Regions from separate parts of the Paraburkholderia sp. GAS33 genome, predicted to be linked through region 3. Evidence: predicted binding sites of a transcription regulator. Region 3 holds the regulator's gene; each other region holds the start of a gene.
The links. Region 3 encodes LexA, which represses DNA repair genes until DNA is damaged. Its sites were predicted from a motif close to ACTGTATNNNNATACAGT; they were not measured.
Positions count from the first base shown of each region.

Region 1: the regulator LexA is predicted to act here: its motif matches at 2,007-2,024, upstream of P3T24_RS34275 (ATP-dependent helicase).
Region 2: the regulator LexA is predicted to act here: its motif matches at 1,950-1,967, upstream of imuA (translesion DNA synthesis-associated protein ImuA).
Region 4: the regulator LexA is predicted to act here: its motif matches at 1,329-1,346, upstream of imuA (translesion DNA synthesis-associated protein ImuA).

Region 1 is NZ_JBNDMP010000016.1:157,770-160,976, reverse strand. It holds gene P3T24_RS34295 (MATE family efflux transporter) at 1-454, opposite strand, end outside; gene P3T24_RS34290 (RNA-binding S4 domain-containing protein) at 605-823, opposite strand; gene P3T24_RS34285 (hypothetical protein) at 1,130-1,579, shown strand; gene P3T24_RS34280 (hypothetical protein) at 1,700-1,951, shown strand; gene P3T24_RS34275 (ATP-dependent helicase) at 2,087-3,207, shown strand, end outside.
Region 2 is NZ_JBNDMP010000013.1:113,099-116,305, forward strand. It holds gene P3T24_RS31200 (KAP family P-loop NTPase fold protein) at 1-999, opposite strand, end outside; gene P3T24_RS31205 (hypothetical protein) at 1,045-1,263, opposite strand; gene imuA (translesion DNA synthesis-associated protein ImuA) at 1,982-2,689, shown strand; gene P3T24_RS31215 (error-prone DNA polymerase) at 2,766-3,207, shown strand, end outside.
Region 3 is NZ_JBNDMP010000004.1:113,260-116,466, reverse strand. It holds gene P3T24_RS14185 (DUF2939 domain-containing protein) at 1-494, opposite strand, end outside; gene P3T24_RS14180 (hypothetical protein) at 677-1,021, opposite strand; gene lexA (transcriptional repressor LexA) at 1,052-1,705, opposite strand; gene P3T24_RS14170 (sulfate ABC transporter substrate-binding protein) at 2,036-3,076, shown strand; gene cysT (sulfate ABC transporter permease subunit CysT) at 3,195-3,207, shown strand, end outside.
Region 4 is NZ_JBNDMP010000002.1:365,701-368,907, forward strand. It holds partial or broken gene P3T24_RS08020 (UvrD-helicase domain-containing protein) at 1-424, shown strand, start outside; gene imuA (translesion DNA synthesis-associated protein ImuA) at 574-1,314, opposite strand; gene P3T24_RS08030 (hypothetical protein) at 2,032-2,250, shown strand; gene P3T24_RS08035 (hypothetical protein) at 2,291-2,623, shown strand; gene P3T24_RS08040 (hypothetical protein) at 2,864-3,100, shown strand.

The DNA of each region.
Region 1 (3,207 bases), on a different contig from region 3:
TGGCAGGCGCACCCCAGCGCAGGATGGCGGCGTATTCGCCGACGTTGTGCGCGAGTAGGGCCGGCTCGCCAAAGGCAAGCAGGATCGGCGTGGCGAGCGACAGTACCGTGAAGGCGGGGACCGCCAGCAGCATCGACATCACGAAGCCGGTCCAGTAGATGTGCGGCACGCGGTCTTCGGCCTGGGCGCCGCGAGCGTGCGAGACGCTCACGCTCACCGACGTCAGCACGCCCTGCAGCAGCGTGACGACCACGAAGAACAGGTTCGCGCCAAGTCCGCCGGCGGCGAGCGCGTCGGGCCCGAGCGAACCTAGCAGGATCGTATCGGTGACGCCCATTGCCATTTGCGACAGTTGGGCAATGGCGAGCGGGGCGGCGAGGCGGGCGGTGTCGGCGGCGTGGCGGGAAAACGTAGGCGGCGGCGCGGCCACCCGGGAGAGGCCGGATCGGGTCATAAAGCGAGGCACGGAGCAGGTCGCGTCCATGCCGTTTCTATCGAAACCGACAGCTTAGGGGGTAGGCGAGCTGTTGTCGATCTGTAAGCACATCTTTGGTGCGGATTTTTGGCGAGCCCGCAGTCCAGCGCTGAGCCGAGCCCGGCGGCGCTATGCCTCGTGCACGGCAATCCGGGTGTCGCCCAGCAAAACAACTTGTCCCGCGCGGATTTTGCAGGTTTTACGTAGCTCGACCCGGCCATCCACGGTCACTGCGCCGGAGGCAACCATCAGTTTGGCGGAGCCGCCGCTGTCGGCAAGCCCCGTTATCTTCAGGAGATTGTGCAATTCGACATAGTCGCCGGTCAGGGTGAAATCGAGATTGGGCATGGCGATTGCGGCAAGGGTAACGGGGTTCGCATCATAAGCCAGAAGCCACATGGATAGCCTCAGGCAGTCCGGCTTATGCTGATTGAAAGCATAGGTTATGTTTTCGTTAGAAAATGAAACGGTGCGTAACAGTGACCGTTTCTCGCGAACTTCACTCGCAAAGGGCAGGTCTGTAGAAAAACCTGCTGTCTGCGTGACCTTCCGTCACTTCGACGGCAGGGCGCAGCAGACCGGACGATACGCACCGCCAGCATCTTCGGTGGCTTGCCGTCCGAGTCCTGACAACAATTTTAGAGAGGTAAAGCTATGACCCAGATTCGTTCGCTCCTGATCGGTACCGCCCTGACTGCTTTTGCCGCTACCGGTGCGTTCGCGCAGACCAACGCGCAACCGGATGCCGGCGGCGCGGGCCAGCAAATGGCGGCGCCCGGCGCCGATACAGCGGCTCCGGCCGCGCAAGGCGTCCAGCCGCCGACCCCGGCGCCGCAGCGTCTGACGGCATCGGGCTCGACCGATCCGCTGGTGCAAAAGCGCGACGCGGATGCGCATGCCAATGCCCAGTACAGCGCGTCGAAGAAGGCGTCGAAGGCAGAGTTGAAGCAGCAGCAGGCCGCGGCCAAGTCGCAGTACAAGCAGCAAGTCCGTGACGCCAAGATTAACAAGAAGGCCGACAAGCAGACGGCCAACAACGATATGAAGATGAACATGCAAGGCCAGACGCCGAACCAGGATGATGCTTCCGACGTCAAGCACTAAGCATGTAGCAAGGGGGCGGTGAGCCGCTCCGACGGGCCGGCGCGGCTTGCCGCGGCCGGCCCGTTCAATTTTATCGGCGGGTTGTCCGTGGCCTGTCCGTGACCCTGAGGGAGGTATTGCATGAATAAGCCCATGAACTGGATTATGGCGGCGCTGATTGCCGGCTGCGTGTCGCCGGTTGCGTTCGCGCAAACGAACGACTCGACCGCAACGCCCACGCACGCCGACAAGAAGGCTGCCAAGGAACAGGCGAAGGCGGACAAGAAGTCCGATGTCGCTCAGGCGAAGGCCGACAAGTCGAAGACGGAGGCGCAGTCTGACGCTGATAAGGCTGCGGCCGATGCGAAGGAAAAGGACGCGAAGAAGGAGTAGGGGTGGGGGGCGTCGTCTCGGTGGTTGAGGAAAAAAAGGGTGCTTGTCGGAGCTGGTTGTATGGATATACAGTATGCGGCGCCGCGCTGTTTTGCGGCCCATGCCCTGTAACCCTCTATCTGCCGCCCAGACACCGTGCTCTCCGTTGCCGAACCCGCGCCGTCCGATACTGCCTCCTGGCTGGCGAGGCTCAATGACGCGCAGCGCGAAGCCGTCGAATACGACACCGGCAACGTTACGCAGCCGACCGGCGCCCTGCTGGTCATTGCAGGCGCGGGGTCGGGCAAGACCAATACATTGGCGCACCGGGTCGCCAATCTGGTCGTCAAGGGTGTCGATCCCCGTCGAATCCTCCTGCTGACGTTTTCACGCCGGGCCGCGGTCGAAATGACCCGGCGGGTGACGCGCATCGCCGGACAGGCGCTGGGCGCGCGGGCCGCGGTGGCACAGGGTCTGACGTGGTCGGGCACGTTTCACGGCATCGGCGCCCGTCTGCTGCGCGAATATGCCGAACTGATCGGCCTCGCGCCCACCTTCACGATCAACGATCGCGAGGATTCCGCCGACCTGATGAACCTCGTGCGGCACGAGCTCGGGCTCTCGGCGAAGGAACGGCGTTTTCCATCGAAGGGCACCTGCCTCGCGATCTACTCGCGCGTTGTCAACACCGGCGCGGCGTTGGCGGATGTGCTGAACGACGCGTTTCCGTGGTGCCGCGAGTGGGAGGCGGATCTGCGGCTGCTGTTTGCCACTTATGTTGAAGCCAAGCAGAAGCAGAGCGTGCTCGACTACGACGATCTGCTGCTCTACTGGTCCCTGATGGCCGAGCAACCGGCGATCGCTGCTGACCTTGCGGGCCGCTTCGATCACGTGCTGGTAGACGAGTATCAGGACACCAATCGCCTGCAGGCGTCTATCCTCCTCGCGTTGAAGCCCGACGGCCGCGGCCTGACCGTGGTGGGCGACGACGCCCAATCGATCTACTCGTTTCGCGGCGCGACGGTGCGCAACATCCTCGATTTTCCGGGCCACTTCAATCCGCCCGCGAGACAGGTCACGCTCGAGCGTAACTACCGCTCGACGCAGCCGATTCTGGCGGCGTCGAACGCGGTGATCGAGCTCGCCAGCGAGCGCTTCACCAAAAACCTGTGGACGGACAAGGCATCCGCCCAGCGCCCGCACCTCGTCAGCGTGGCGGACGAGGCCGATCAGGCGCGTTACGTGGTCGAACAGGTGCTCGAGGCGCGCGAAGCCGG
Region 2 (3,207 bases), on a different contig from region 3:
AAGACGATTCATGAGTCTCACGATATCCCGTGGATATCGGCAGAGGGTGCAAGTCAGCGTCGTTGCTTTCCCGAGAACCTCGGATTCGAAGGGTTCGAGTTTGCGATGAATAGACTCGAGCAGGTTGGAAATCTCACCGGAAATGTGAGATTGCAACTGCCAAGGAAAAGCCGGTGAGATGGGGTACGCAACCTGCACAATTTTTTCGATGTAGGCGTTTCCCCCTGCAGCGGGTCCACCGCCAAGACTTTCGCTAACCACGTTTCGGTCATACGCGAGCAAATAGGAGACGCGTGGGAAGTCCGCCACAGCCTTGATTGTTCGGAACACTGCCTTGATTTCATCGGGTGTCAAGCGGTCAAGGTCGTCGACGATGACGACAATGCTGCGGTCAAGCTTGGCGAGTGCTTTGATGACCTCTTTCTTTCGCTCACTTAGTCCTGCTTTGATGGATACGAGCTTTTCAGCTTCTTCAACCACCTTCTTGGCGTTGTCCACCGCCTCACCGGCCTTGGTCGCCAGTTTGCTGGCGTCGTGAAGCGCGTTGCCAACCGTATCTGCAGCGACTCCAACGAGACTTACACCGGGCACATACTTGAGATATTTCAGGTGACGTAGTAATCCAGCGTATCCCAGTATTTTTCCTGCCGCCTCCAACGATTTTTTCGCACGCTTTTTGCCTGCGTCCATTCCAATGCCGGAGGCGAGTTCGGTCAGCAGGGCTTCGACCAGAGCATCCGCTCCAGCGAGCATCCATGGGTTGAACTCGACAACGATTGGAACGTCGTCAGTCGATGACTTAAGCGACTCGACGATATAGCGCACCACGGTTGTCTTGCCCGAGCCCCATGCCCCTTCGATACCTATGACCACTCCGGGGCTCTTTGGCGGTAGCACCAATAAGCGAGCGAGCTGCTCTGCAAACGGCTTTCGACTGTAGAGGTCATTTGCAATTTGCGGCTGGTCATGCTGGAACGCGGCAGATTGAGCAGAGGGCATTTGCGCAACTTCTGAGGAAAAGTTCCGTGTGAGGAAAGCACGATGCTAACCGTGAATGTCTATCCATGCACGCGCCCAGGCGAGTCCGGCCTGCTGCGCATCGTCCGCTGTATCGAAGTGACCCAGCACGCCGGATGCCTCAACAAGCTTGCCATTCTGAAAGATGGTCCCGCTTGCGGCATAGCGTTCCTGCATCAGGATGTCTTCCTGCTGCAGGATGGCATGTCCCCAGACCTTATAGCCGTTGTACCTCTCTGGCTCCATCAGCGCGTGACCTCAGCAGCCGTGTTGCGGGAATCAACCCGAAGCACATTTCCCTCGGGCGTTATCTGGCGCGGAATGTCAGAGAAGTGAGGCGCGCTGCCGGGCTTCATTGCGAGCTTTGGCGCCGGCGCCCGGTGAGCCCGCGCCTTCGCGATGTGTCGTACGCCACCTGAATGCTTCGCGGACCTGTGCGCGGTCGCCGGGTGCTCAAGCGAAGCGCCCCTTGCTTCCGGCGGATTCCAGATTTCCTTGTACTCCTGAGTTGCAAATGCAGAGGACGTGAAGCCGAGCAGCAACAAAACACATCCAGAAAATCTCACCGTTCCTTCTCCCTGTTGCCTCGCTTTAACCAGTCACTGCACCGGACGCCTAGACCGACGCATTCGCCGTCGCAACCATGACAGTAATGTCGGTCGCGAACAGCGTCATCGACCTGCCAGGCTTTGTCGCTCGCGGACATTGCTGTCCCAACGGCGTGGCCATTTTCGCATGCGAAAAAGACAGGCTCACCGTTTTTCCCACGCCTCACCGCGTCGTCAATGGCCTCGTCGCCGAAGGCTGAGCGTAGTTTTGCCACGAAGGCGGCCAGCTCGGGCATCGGATGGCCGGCCTGCCGAACGCGTGCATCCATGAGTCAGACCTCGATTAAAAGTGCCAGTTCGCTGCCGCAAGATTGCGTGTACGATACTGTATAAATATACAGGTTTTTTACCTCCCCATGTCCACCGCTACCGTTCCCGCCGAGGAGATTCACCCGTCCCTGTGGCGAGCGTCCCAGCTCGCGCGCGGGCGTGGGCGGTTTCTGGAAACCGGGTATCCCGCGCTGTCGGCGGAGCTGCCTGGCGGCGGATGGCCCGTAGGGGCGCTGGTCGACCTGCTGGTCCAGCAAGCCGGTACGGGTGAATTGCGGTTGCTGCAGCCAGGGCTCTGCAAGGCCGGTATCCGTCCGGTCGCATTTGTGCAGCCACCCCATGCCCTCAACGGACTGGGGCTGCGCCACATCGGCCTTCCTGTCGAGCGGGTGTTTCGCGTGGATGCGGCGAAGACGGGAGACGCGTTGTGGTCGGTTGAGCAGATTCTCCGCGCAGGCAGTTGCGCCGCGATGGTTTTCTGGACGGAGTACGCGAAAGCGTCGTCGCTCCGACGACTGCACTTGGCCGCGCAGTCGTCTGAAACGCTTTTCGTGATGGTCAGGCCGCTCGCCACCGCGCAGGATTCGTCGCCAGCGCTCCTGCGATTGACATTGAGACCATCAGCCGACGGCCTGAGCGTCGATATTGTGAAACGACGAGGGCCGACCAGCGCAGCGCCTCTATCGATTTCCCTTCAACCCAGTCCAGTTCTGTTTTCCTCACATGCGCGCCTTCCTCGCCGTTCACTTGCCGACGTTGCCTCTCGCGATATCGCGACCGATACGCTCGTGTGAACTGGCAGATGGCAGCGGTGTACGGGGGGAAGAGAAATGGAGCGGGTTCCTTCATGGCCTGTCGGGATGACACGCCATGGACGCAACCTTCACCGCTCTGCCGGCGTATGCCGAGCTGTTTTGCCTCTCCAATTTCTCATTCCTGCATGGTGCTTCGCATGCGGAGGAGCTGGCCCAGCGTGCAGCGCAACTGGGCTACTCGGGTCTGGCGATAACTGACGAGTGCTCGCTTGCGGGAATCGTGCGGGCGCATGTAGCGGCGAAGGAGGCGAACCTTCCCTTCGTCGTCGGCTCGTACTTCCGGCTCGTCAATGCCGACGGCTCGCCGGCGTTCGGTCTCATCCTCCTCGCCCAGAACCGTGAGGGATACGGAAACCTTTCCGAACTCATTACGCTTGCCCGCACGCGCGGACCGAAAGGCACGTACCGGCTCACACCTCATGACCTGTCGCGTCCAGACCCGGAGAGCAGCCACCTTCGCGGTGTGCCGGACTGTCTCGCGATACTGATACCGCATT
Region 3 (3,207 bases):
GTCGGTGAGCCAGCCGTCGCGGGAGCGGGCGCCGTCGGCGTCGAGTCTGCGCTGCCGGCAGGCGCATTGGCTGGCGCGTTCGCCGGCGCATCGGGCGGTACCGGTGGCCGTTGGGTCGGATCGCCGCGCGGCGGCATTCCGTTCAGGAGTGCGGCGACGCCATCTGGGGTTGCGTAAGCATCGACCAGCGGGCCAATGAGTGCGACGCCTATCATCGCGCCGAGGGCCGCGAGCGGATTGCCGTTGGCACGCGCCTGGATCTTTCTCGTCAGCAGACCAGCAATCTGATCCTTCAGGCTTTCGCGCAACGCGGGATAGTCGACATATTCGCTGACGGTTTGCGCGTCACGTTCATCGGCGGCGCGTTTCAGACGATCGAGTGCGAGATACGGCGACGCATAGCCGTACCCGAGTACAGCCACGACCACAATGACAAGCACTGTGACGATCAGCGGCCGCGCGACGCCGCGTTTTGCAGGTGTTGAAACAGCCATCGGGCGAGCTTCTCCGTGAGGTGTGATCTAACGTGGACCGCATCCGCGGGAAAACGATCCCCATACGACCGATGCACGATTATCCCTGAGCCAACCGCGCGCAACCTCACGTAATGATCTTTACCGGGCGTGCGAACTGCCTGACGGCCGGTTCACCCACCTCTGGGCTTTCTTCCGGATGCTTACTCGAACATCGCGTTCTGCACGCCGGCCGTTTCTTCGGCGATGCAGCGGTCGATCATGCGGCACACGGCGTCCACCGTGCCGACCATGATCAGACGCGACGGCCCGTGGTACACCCGCACCGGCGCGCGCCGGGCTGGCTCCGCCGTATTGAGCCCTGAATTTAGCGACACCCGTGCGAAGGCCGGCAGCGCCGACGGCAAGGTCGAAGCATGCGGCTGCGGGTCGTCGAACAGCGAAGCAGTAACACTGGACGCCTCGATCGGCGCGCACGGTACGAGATTGCGCAAATGGCGCAGGCGACCGAACTGGCGGAAGGGCAGCAGGCGGGCAAGGCGTTCCATGATTCTCTCCAGTCGTTGTTCAGGCAAGGTTCAGAACTCAGTGGGGCGGATCAGCCCCACTGCGATGCCTTCCAGTGCGAATTCCGCACTGCCGGCCTGAACAAAGATATTTTCGTAATCGGGGTTCTCGGCGATCAGCTCGATGCCATTCGGCCGGCGCTTGAGACGCTTGACCGTCACGTCGTCGCCCAACCGCGCGACGATGATCTGGCCGTCTTTGGCTTCGCTTTTCTTCTGTACCGCGAGCAGGTCGCCGTCGAAAATGCCGGCGTCCCGCATGGACAACCCGCGCACCTTCAGCAGGTAGTCCGGCTTGCTGGAAAAGAGCGCCGGGTCGCAGGCGTAATGCTGCGAGACGTGTTCCTGCGCAAGGATCGGGCTACCCGCGGCCACCCGGCCGACCAGCGGCAGCGACAACTGCATGATGCTGGCGTGCGGCAGCGTGAACTGATGCGGCCCGTCGTCCTGACTGGCCAGCAGTAGCCGGATGCCGCGCGAAGCGCCCGCGGCGAGCTCGATGACCCCCTTGCGAGCAAGCGCCCGCAAGTGCTCTTCCGCCGAGTTAGCCGAGCTGAAGCCCAGCTCGGCGGCGATCTCCGCGCGGGTGGGCGGAAAACCGGTGCGTTCGATGGCCCGGCGGATCAGATCGAAAACTTCTTGCTGTCGTGCGGTGAGTTTGGTCATGGGGTCACTGTATGGATAGACAGGTGACTGTATTTTTATACAGTATCCGGCGCAATTCAAGCTTTACTTTAAGTTCTCGACCCTGGGTGTCAGTGGAACGCCGTCAGACGGCGTCCTAACACCGGATTTCGTGCCGCAACGCCGCGTCCGGCTGTCATTACCACTTTTGAGTATTAAAAAATGAAGAAACATTATTTTTAATGATGAAAGCCCTTCGATAGACTGGGCCTCGAGTCGACGCAGGCAAGACGCGCGCAAGACCTCAAACACCAAACACAACAGACAGGAAGGGGCACGTTGCCTCGCCTCACCACCACGCGGAGAAGCTGGATGATCGATCAGGGCACGGGGCTCGCACGCAGGACCAGGAAGCTCATCACGGTGCTGGCGCTTGGCGCCGCAGCGGCACTTGGGCTGGCCGGACAGACACAGGCGGCGGACACGACGCTGCTGAATGTGTCGTACGACCCCACGCGCGAGTTGTACCAGCAGATCAACGAGGCGTTCGGCAAACAGTGGAAAGCGCAGACGGGCGACACCATCACCTTCAAGCAGTCGCATGGCGGCTCAGGCGCGCAGGCGCGCTCGGTTCTTGACGGGCTGCAGGCGGACGTCGTGACGCTCGCGCTCGCTTATGACATCGATGCGCTTGCCAGCAAGGGCATCGTCGACAAGAACTGGCAGAAGCGTCTGCCGGACAACGCCGCGCCGTACACCTCGACGATCGTATTTCTGGTGCGCAAGGGCAACCCCAAACACATCAAGGATTGGGACGACCTGGTGAAGCCGGGCGTGTCGATCGTCACGCCGAACCCGAAAACCTCGGGCGGCGCACGCTGGAACTATCTGGCGGCGTGGGCGTATGCCGAGCATCAACCGGGCGGCAATGATCAGAAGGCTAAGGAATTCGTTACGAAGCTGTACAAGAACGCGGGCGTGCTCGATTCGGGCGCACGTGGAGCGACGACGAGCTTCGTGCAGCGCGGTATCGGCGATGTGCTGATTGCCTGGGAAAACGAAGCGTTTCTGTCGCTCAAGGAGTTTGGTCCGGACAAGTTCGAGATCGTGGTGCCGTCGGTGAGCATTCTGGCTGAGCCGCCTGTCTCGGTAGTCGACAAGGTGGTGGACAAGCACGGCACGCGCAAGCTGGCTGAGGCGTATCTGAACTTCCTTTACGGCGAGCAGGGGCAGGAGATTGCCGCGGAGAACTTCTACCGTCCGCGTTCGGACAAGGTGCCGGCCGCGCTGACCGCGAAGTTTCCGAAGCTGAAGCTGTACACCGTGGATGACACGTTCGGCGGCTGGACGAATGCGCAGAAAACGCACTTCGCAGACGGTGGCGTGTTCGATTCGATCTACTCGCCGCAGTGAGGCGTAACGAGGTAAGGCAGTCAGGCTGTCGTCCGGCGCGCCTCAAGGGGCGCGCCGTTTGGCCATTCAGCCTGGTCCAGCCGCGCGACCCGGTTTTCACCCTGAAAGAGCATCGAGCATGACAACGTTGA
Region 4 (3,207 bases), on a different contig from region 3:
CTGGGAACTCATCACGGGCTTCAACGAAGATATCCGGGACGCTCTGCTTGCTCGCAACGCCAAGAAACTTGCGGCTGCCAAGGCCCATGCGATGACCAAGGTAAAGGGCGAGTCGGACAAGGACCGGGAAAAGTATGCCGAACTTGAGGCGGAGGCCGAAGAAATCCGGACGATCGACGTGTTCATCTATCACCCGGACCGAGACACCTACGGACAAGGTGCACTGTCACACGGAGAGGTCCTGGAAGTGGCAGCATGGCTCATTCGCGAACGCCCAACACTGCAGCGCATCCTGGAGGACCGACACCCCCTCATCCTCATCGATGAGTCCCAAGACACGATGAAAGGGGTGCTTGACGCGCTGTTCGAGCTTTCGAAGAATCGCCCGGGTCAGATCACGCTCGGGCTTCTGGGCGACCATCGGCAACGCATCTATCCGGACGGTCACGATGACCTCCCGTCGCATGTGCCCACGGACTGGGCCCGCCCCGCGTTGCAGATGAACCATCGCAGTCAGCAGCGCATCGTCGAGCTCATCAACAAGATTTGGGACGCGGACATCGAAGGCCGTACTCAACCCAAGACTGGCGTGCCCCAGCATTCGCGGATGGAAAAGACCGGTGGAACCGTTCGCATCTTTGTCGGTGATACCAAGACGGATACAGGAAGGCGCGCATGTCGGGAAAACAGAACAGGACTGGGTTGAAGGGAAATCGATAGAGGCGCTGCGCTGGTCGGCCCTCGTCGTTTCACAATATCGACGGTCAGGCCGTCCGCCGATGGTCTTAATGTCAGTCGCAGGAGCGCTAGCGATGAATCCTGCGCGGTGACGAGCGGCCTGACCATCACGAAAAGCGTTTCAGACGACTGCGCGGCCAGGTGCAGTCGTCTGAGCGATGACGCTTTCGCATACCCGGTCCAGAACACCACCGCGGCGCAACTGCCTGCGCGGAGAATCTGCTCAACCGACCACAACGCGTCTCCCGTCTTCGCCGCATCCACGCGAAACACCCGCTCGACAGGAAGGCCGATGTGGCGCAGCCCCAGTCCGTTGAGGGCATGGGGTGGCTGCACAAATGCGACCGGACGGATACCGGCCTTGCAGAGCCCTGGCTGCAGCAACTGCAACTCACCCGTACCGGCTTGCTGGACCAGCAGGTCGACCAGCGCCCCTACGGGCCATCCGCCGCCAGGCAGCTCCGCCGACAGCGCGGGATACCCCGTTTCCAGAAACCGCCCACGCCCGCGCGCGAGCTGGGACGCTCGCCACAGGGACGGGTGAATCTCCTCAGCGGGAACGGTAGCGGTGGACATGAGGAAGCAAAAAACCTGTATATTTATACAGTATCGTACACGCAATCTTGCGGTAGCGAACTGGCACTTTTAATCGGGGGCTGACTCATGGATGCACGCGTTCGGAAGGCCGACTATCCGATGCCCGAGCTGGCAGCCTTCATGGCCAAACTACGCTCAGCCTTCGGCGACGACGCGATTGACGACGCGGTGAGGCGTGGAAAAACGGCGAGCCTGTCTTTTTCGCATGCGAAAATGGCCATGCCGTAGGGACAGCAATGCCGGCGAGCGACAAGGTCTGGCAGGTCGATGACGCTGTTCGCGACCGACATTACTGCTCTGGTTGTAACGGCGAATGCGTCGGTCTGGGCGTCCGGTGCAGTGACTGGTTAAAGCGAGGCAACAGGGAGAAGGAACGGTGAGATTTTCTGGATGTGTTTTGTTGCTGCTCGGCTTCACGTCCTCTGCATTTGCAACTCAGGAGTACAAGGAAATCTGGAATCCGCCGGAAGCAAGGGGCGCTTCGCTTGAGCACCCGGCGACTGCGCACAGGTCCGCGAAGCATTCAGGTGGCGTACGACACATCGCGAAGGCGCGGGCTCACCGGGCGCCGGCGCCAAAGCTCGCAATGAAGCCGGGCAACACGCGGGACTTCTCCGACATCCCGCGCCAGATAACGCCCGAGGGAAATGTGCTTCGGGTTGATTCCCGCAATACGGCTGCTGAGGTCACGCGCTGATGGAGCCAGAGCGGTACAACGGCTACAAGGTCTGGGGACATGCCATCCTGCAGCAGGAAGACATTCTGATGCAGGAACGCTACGCCGCAAGCGGGACCATCTTTCAAAACGGCAAGCTTGTTGAGGCATCCGGCGTGCTGGGTCATTTCGATACACAGGGCGAGGCGCAGCAGGCCGGACTCGCCTGGGCGCGTGCATGGATAGATATTCACGGTTAGGCAAACAGTTATCAGGAAGATGATGTCCGGTGCGCATTCCTTGACCCGCCAACAGGCTGCATCCCTGCGCTGCTATCTTGCCGTCAGTGACCTTGCTGCCTATGCATTAGACGGGAAACAGTTGTCACCCGAATCACTTGTTGAGTCCGCGCGCATATGGCTTGCGCGCAATGCGTGTCACGCCAGCTGGTTCGAGAGACTCACAATTGCAATAGAAGCGCAGACTGTTGCCAAAACAGTGCTCGAAGCTAATGTGAAGAGTGGCGACGACATCCAGCCTGCTCGGCTCTTCACCGACGCGATGACGGTCAACTACGCAGACCCTCTCGTTGCGAAAGTCTGGCGTCGATGCAGCCGGTCGGAAGAAACGTGAGGGATGTCCACCTCTCTGGTGTCGGTACAAGAGTTTGCAAACCAAAGACGACCAGACTACTCCCAATCGTGGATTGCACAACCACTCAATGCAAAGTTTGGAAAATCGTTTCCAACGCCCTATCCTGAATCTTTAAGCAGCTATCAAATCGGCTGTCTCTCCGGGTACCCCTGCGGGTAACTCCTTTGGGCATTTTTCAATGCGCGGTGGACGCGCATCACCTTTGATATTGAGACGCACATGGAACCAGCGATGGCGCTTGCAATAATGTGTGCATTCTCAACAGAAAACGAAACAGATGCGCTTCGGGCCATGGTCAAGCTGGCACGGGTTCTTGCGGACCTTAACGGAAAGATTCCTGCTGAAGACTGGGAGTCGTTGGTCGAAGCCGGAGCGGCACTCTGGAATGCTGCGATGGGTGATTACACTGCCGAACAACTGACTGTGGACGCCTTGCGACGTGCGCGGCGTGGATAGCTTTTCAACGCCCGGGCCAGGCACGAAGAGCGGGCAAGGTCTGCGTAGACACAGCGTAACGTGACTGCAAGCCGTCAATTGACGAGTCAGGACGAATCGCCTGTCTC